DNA from 2 places in the Runella salmonicolor genome. Region 2 is predicted to be linked to the other one. Evidence: riboswitches for the same ligand, from Rfam matches in the RefSeq annotation. Region 2 holds a riboswitch; the other holds the start of a gene.
The links. A riboswitch is a leader RNA that binds a small molecule or an ion and turns the genes downstream of it on or off. The one in region 2 is predicted to bind thiamine pyrophosphate.

Region 1 (3,415 bases), on a different contig from region 2:
ACAAAAGCCGCAATGGTATTGTTGCTGTTGTACAACGCCAATCGCGCGCCCGTCGTTTTGCTTTCACCCGACAACGAAGATTCCGTTTCTTCCGCATTTTCTAAAAAACGAGAAAAGCGGTCGCCGTCTGGACGAGCGGTTCTATCAAACGTATAAAGCAACGAATTAAAAAATGTTTCGGGCGCCAATGATTTATTTTCTAAAGCACCCGCTGGAATTTTGTCCTTCCAGTAGTACCAATAATCCATGTTGACCGAGATAAATTCGTTCACCAACTCATCCCCTGCTTTTACGTCGGTTTGCTTACACGCACTCATCCCCGCCAATGACGCAACGATGGCAAAAAGAAGTGTTTTTGAAATTAATTTCTGCATATTTGTTGAGAAGGTTTTGACGTAGAAAAACGTGATAAACTCAAATTTATTTTAAATCCCTGACAAGCCCAACTTTACCATCTTTCATTTATTATTTACGACAAATTGTACACTCAAATGTTTTTACGAACCATTATTTTTTTAACATTTTTTCTGCCCACGCTCCTCGTGGCCCAATGGGTTCCGCAAATCAGCCATACAGAAGCGCATTTCAGGGCCATTTCGGCCATTAACGAAAAAGCCATTTGGGCAGGCGGTAGCAAAGGAACGGTGCTGCGCACCACCACTGGCGGCGAAAATTGGACTGTTTTACAGGTGCCCGGCGCAGAAAAACTGGATTTTAGGGGCATTAAGGGCCTTGATGAAAAAACCGCCGTGGCCGTCAGTGCAGGCTTGGCAGAGGAAGGACAAGCGCGTATTTATCGCACCGACGACGCGGGCAAAACGTGGACACAAGTTTGGCAAACTGACCAAAAAGGCGTTTTTCTGGACGGAATTGCCTTTTGGGACAAAAAGAACGGACTCATCTTCGGCGACCCCATCGACGGCCATTTATACCTTCTCAAAACCACCGACGGCGGCAAAACCTGGGAGCGCCTCTCACCTGCTACGCTACCCGCCAATTTACCCAACGAGGCTTCTTTTGCCGCCAGCAATTCGACGATGGTAATGCAAGGCACCAAAAATGTTTGGGTTGGCACCGGCGGCGCTGACCGCGCCCGCGTTTTTCGCTCTACCGACCAGGGCGCTACTTGGCAAGTAACCGATACGCCCATGAAAGCCAATGCATCCTCAGGAATATTTGGGTTGCATTTTTGGGACGCAAAAAACGGCATCGCCGTGGGCGGCGACTATAAAGCCGAGAAACAAGCTTTTGAGAATGTAATCATAACCAACGATGGTGGCAAAACTTGGCAAAAAAGCACCCCAACAACCCCCGATGGGCTCAAAGAAGCGGTTTATAAATTAAAAAATGGCACGTTGGTCGCCGTCGGCCCTGCGGGAAGCGGCTGGTCCAAAGACAACGGAAAAACCTGGCAAGCGCTCACGGGAGCCTCCAACGGCCTCCACGCCCTGACCTGCGTGGGCAATACCTGTTGGGCCATCGGTTCAAAAGGACAAATCGTGCGATTGTCAAATTAATCCTTTAGATTTACGGCATAAAATAAATAGTTGCATCGGGGTGCTTCATTTGAGGCTGAGATTACACCCGTGAACCTGAACCGGTTAGGACCGGCGTAGGAAATGCGTCACACTGAAAACATTCATATCATCCATAGCCACATTTCCCCTTTTTGGGGGAGGTGTGGCTTTTTTTTGTTACAACTATGAGCTTTGAAATCGTCAAAAAAGACCTGACCAACTGGCAAAACCGCAAGGAGTGGTTCTTTAATCGGGAATTTACCGATACCTACGAACAATGGTACGAAGGCCCTTACAAACGGGCCGAAGTGTGGCAGAAGAAAGTCATCGAACAACTCGTCAAAAAGGACTCTCGCATCAACACCCTCTTGGAATTTGGCTGCGGTACTACACGATTTACCCGGTGGTGGCATCAAATCGGCATTGAGGCTTCAGGCGGCGATATTTCGCCTTTTATGTTGTCCCAAGCTGTGCATTTGTTCAAAGGCGATTTGGTCATGGCCGACTCTCACTTCATGCCCTTCAAAGACCACACCTTCGATGCCGTGGCGTTTATTACCACTTTTGAGTACTACCGCGACCCCGTTCGGGTGATTCGCGAAGCGGCGCGGGTAGGCAAACACGGCATTGTATTTGGAATGATGAACCGCAATTCGCCAAAGGTAGCACGTCGGCGTATTCAGCAGGCATTCGGCAAAAACCCTTTTTACGTCACGGCTACTTTCTACACCCCCAATCACCTCATTTCGGTCATTGATGAAGCCCTAAAAGGCCGCGAATACAGCATTGAATGGACTTGTACTGGCCTGCCTAAGTGGTTTCCAGTGCAGCAATGGAGCGTGCCGTACGGCGATTTTTTTGGGTTGTACGTCAAACTTCTGTAAACCATGAAAACAAACGAAACGGGGAAAATAACGGACGAGGCGTTTAAAAATCATATTTTCCCTTACTGCGGTGCCGCCCGCAAAGAGGTGAAAATTGGCCCGTATTTCGGCACCGATATTTCCCTCATTACATTACCCAACGGGTACGAAATGGCCCTCACCAGCGACCCACTTTCTTATATTCCGAGCCTCGGGCTGGAAGAATCGGCGTGGTTGTCGGTGCATTTGATGGCCAACGACATGGCTACTACGGGCGTAGCGCCGCAATATGCGCAGTTTGTACTGAACCTTCCTACGGAGGTGTCAGAGACTGATTTTCAGGCGTATTGGCAATATATCCACCGCTTTTGTCAGCAAATCGGCGTCGCCATCACGGGCGGACATACGGGGCGGTTTGAAGGCATCAACTCAACCATTGCGGGCGGTGGCACCATGATTGCCGTGGCCGAAAAAGGCAAAATGCTGTGCAGCCAATGGGCGCAACCTAGCCACGACATCATCGTGACCAAACAAGCCGCGTTGATTGCCACCTCTATTTTGGCGCGTAGCTTTCCCAATACGGTCAAAAATGAATGCGGTGTGGCTGTTTTTCAGGAAGCCTCGGAACTGTTTTACCAAACAACCAGCCTGAAAGAAGGGCTGATTGCGTCGGCTTTCAACGAAAAGGAAGGGCCGAGCGTGATGGCTATGCACGACGTAACCGAAGGCGGCATCTTAGGTGCTATCTACGAAATGGCCGTGGCTTCTGAGTGCGGTGCAGAAGTAGTAACCGATTCATTACCCATCGGCCCCGTTGTTAAAACTGTGTGCGACTTTTTTGCCATTGACCCCGCCTATTCGGTAGGAGCTGGTGCAATGATTATGGCCGTAAAACCCGAAAAAACGGCCCAATTGATTCAAAAACTAACAGAAGAAGGGATTCCCGCAACCCGCGTCGGCAAATTTACGACCTCCGAAAAAGGGATTCGACAACGTACCCAAGCAGGGTATTCTCGCATCATTCCACCCGCAACC
Region 2 (3,415 bases):
TTATTCCGATGGTAGATCCTGAATCTAACCGAACCGTTTGGGTGAATGCCTCTTCTCCGTGGTTTCGCAAACGGGTACGGGAGGATTTTGCGCAGGTGGGAAAAAAAATCGAACAATTTGCCCGCCAAAACGACATCAATTACGTAGCTATTGATTCCCAACAAGACTATGTTGAGCCATTGGTTAAACTCTTTCGCATACGTCGCAAAAAGTAGGATGGGGTGATGGGTTGCTAAGAATCAGAAAGCGTTATATATTTGAGGGAATAACGAATTTCTGAATGATGCAAGAGTATTGGCAACCGCTGTTGATTGGTATCATGGCTTTTTTGTACGCTTCCGTTGGGCATGGCGGGGCGAGCGGGTATTTGGCGCTGATGGCTATTTTTGGTACTTCTCCTGCTTTGATGAAATCTTCGGCTTTGATTCTCAACGTATTTGTTTCTCTCGTTGCGTTCATTCAATATTACCGAGCGGGGCATTTTCGGTGGAATTTATTCTGGCCTTTTGCCCTTGCGAGCATTCCCCTTTCCTACATTGGTGCTACGCTGCCGATTACAGATTCACTTTATAAAAAATTATTGGCCGTAGCTTTGGCCATTGCCATTGCGAGGATGCTCTTTCAACCCGTGGAAAAAGCCGAAAATAAACCTGTGCCTTTGATGGGTGCATTGGCAATTGGGGCGGTCATTGGGCTATTGTCGGGGATGCTGGGCATTGGCGGGGGTATTGTTTTGAGTCCAGTCATTTTGTTGTTGGGCTGGGGACGGGTGAAAGAAACGGCCGCAGTTTCGGCTTTGTTTATCTTTGTTAATTCCATGTCGGGGTTGTACGGGTTGTTTCAAAAAGGATTTGAACCCAATGGTCAGCTAACTTCTTGGCTAGTAGCGGCTTTGGTAGGTGGGTTTGTTGGGGCTTATCAGGGAAGTTTTAAGTTTAACCTGCAAACATTGCGTTATATTTTGGCTTCGGTATTGTTGATTGCGGTAGCAAAACTATATTTGACCTAACTTCTCGCCTACAATCGTTTTGTCAGTGAAAAAATACCTTCTCTTTTTGTGTTTATTTTCGTGGAAAATAAACGCCCAAAATTTAGATACCCGCCTGCTGCAAGACGTGTATGGCTCCATCCAACCGACCGATGTAAGTACGGCAAAGTTCATTTCATCCACGGCTAAGCCGTTGAGTTTGGTGCTTCCAGCGGGTTTGTTGATTGCGGGTTTTTCAACCAAAAATAAGACCTTGCAACAGCAGGGCTGGCAGGCTTTGGGCGGGTTTGTTATTGGGACGGGTATCACACAAGTGACCAAACGAATTGTCTTGAGAGACAGGCCTTTTATTGAGCATCCTACGCTTTTTGCGGCGCGGGTAGAAGGTGAAGAGTCGCACTATTCATTTCCGTCGGGGCATACCACGGTGGCGTTTTCAACGGCTACGACGTTGGCCATCAATTATCGTAAATGGTACGTCATTGTGCCAGCTTATGCGTGGGCAGGAGCGGTTGGGTATTCACGAATGCGCTTGGGCGTGCATTATCCGAGTGATATTTTGGCGGGTGCCGTCGCGGGGGCGGCAAGTGCGTGGCTTTCGTACAAAATTCAGCAGAAATGGTTGAACAGAAAGATGCGAAAAACACCCAACTAAAAACATATTTGCATTTTTCTAAGTTATCCTCTTACCTTTGCGGTCAGTTCTGACGCGCAGAATTTTTTACAAAACGGGGTGCCCTAACATGACGGGCTGAGATTATACCCTTACCACCTGAACCGGGTAATGCCGGCGGAGGGAATTAAAAATGCTAAAGTTTACATCTTGGTTTTTGGCCGTGGCAACGGGAGTGTTGCTGTACGTGCCTGCACTTGCCCAACTATCTGTGTCGGGCAAAATCGTTGACGCCGAAGACGGCAAACCACTGCCGGGGGCAACCATCCGAGCTGGAAGTTTTCGGGGAACGGTGACAAACGAAAAAGGCGAATTCTCGCTAAAAAATCTTCCTAAAGACACTGATTTACTGGAGTTTTCGTACGTTGGCTATGAGAACCAGAAAATGGTGTTGGCTTCCCTTCAAAGTTCGAATTCAAACGTAGAAATTAAATTAGTCCGCAGTTCTTTCTCGGCCGACGAAGTAGTCATCAACGCTACGCGAGCCAATCAAAATTCTGGGGTGGCGTTTACCAATGTCGGAAAACTTGAATTGAGTAAGCAGAATTTAGGGCAAGACCTGCCCGTATTGCTCAATTTTACGCCCTCACTCGTCACTACCTCTGATGCGGGAGCGGGGGTTGGGTACACGGGATTACGTATTCGTGGCACAGATGCCACGCGTATCAACGTGACCATCAACGGAATTCCTTACAACGACGCCGAAAGTCAGGGAACGTTTTGGGTAAATATGCCCGATTTTAGCTCGTCGGTCAGCAGCGTGCAGATTCAGCGTGGGGTGGGGACTTCTACCAACGGAGCGGCCGCATTTGGGGCTACGGTCAACATCAACACCAACGAATTCAGAAAAGAAGCCTACGCCGAAATCAACAATTCGGTGGGTTCTTTCAAAACCCGTAAGCATACCGTTATGGCGGGTACGGGTTTGTTGAACAATAAATTTACGTTGGACGCTCGTTTATCAAAAATCACCTCCGACGGCTTCATTGACCGCGCTAAGTCGGATTTGGGGTCGTTTTATGTCTCTGGGGCTTATTTTGGAAAGAAAAGCTCGGTGCGTTTGAACGTGTTTTCGGGGAAAGAAATAACGTATCAGGCATGGGAAGGAACCCCAGAAGCGCGAATTAAAGGCGACCGAGAAGGAATGTTGGCTTACATCGACCGCAACGGCCTGAATGAGCGTGATGCCCAAAATCTCTTAAATTCCGATAGTCGGACGTACAATCTTTATTTGTACGATAACCAAGTAGATAACTATCAGCAAGACCATTATCAACTGGTTTCGTCGCATACGCTCAGCAAAAACTGGACGTTTAACCTTAATGGATTTTTGGTGAAAGGCCGTGGGTATTATGAGCAATACCGCGACAACGATAGGCTCAGAAACTATAAATTACCCTCAGTAATTGTGGGCGGAGACACCATTACGCGCAGCGATTTGATTCGCCGTCGGTGGTTGGATAATTCTTTCTACGGGACTACGTTTTCGTTGGATTATAACAGCTTTCAAAAGCTCACCGCCAACATCGGCGGAGGATGGAATCAATACGATGGTAACCACTTTGGGGAAGTGATTTGGGCGCGCTTTGCGAGCAATAGTAGCATTCGTCAGCGGTATTATCAAAACGTTGGAATGAAAACGGATTTCAATCTTTACGGTAAGGTGTATTATCAACTCACTGACAAACTGAATGTGTTTGCCGATGCCCAAGTCAGAAAAATCGGTTATTTTGTAAAAGGCGACGACAACCAGC

Region 1: another riboswitch for thiamine pyrophosphate. It lies ahead of NCI00_RS16705 (class I SAM-dependent methyltransferase); the one in region 2 lies ahead of NCI00_RS14430 (TonB-dependent receptor).

What each region holds. Positions count from the first base shown of each region.
Region 1 covers NZ_JAMZEL010000006.1:335,471-338,885, reverse strand. Annotated here, with positions in the region: gene NCI00_RS16715 (S41 family peptidase) at 1-374, opposite strand, end outside; gene NCI00_RS16710 (WD40/YVTN/BNR-like repeat-containing protein) at 492-1,517, shown strand; TPP riboswitch at 1,544-1,636, shown strand; gene NCI00_RS16705 (class I SAM-dependent methyltransferase) at 1,703-2,401, shown strand; gene NCI00_RS16700 (AIR synthase family protein) at 2,405-3,415, shown strand, end outside.
Region 2 covers NZ_JAMZEL010000005.1:232,047-235,461, reverse strand. Annotated here, with positions in the region: gene NCI00_RS14445 (DUF58 domain-containing protein) at 1-215, shown strand, start outside; gene NCI00_RS14440 (sulfite exporter TauE/SafE family protein) at 281-1,009, shown strand; gene NCI00_RS14435 (phosphatase PAP2 family protein) at 1,035-1,643, shown strand; TPP riboswitch at 1,708-1,804, shown strand; gene NCI00_RS14430 (TonB-dependent receptor) at 1,795-3,415, shown strand, end outside.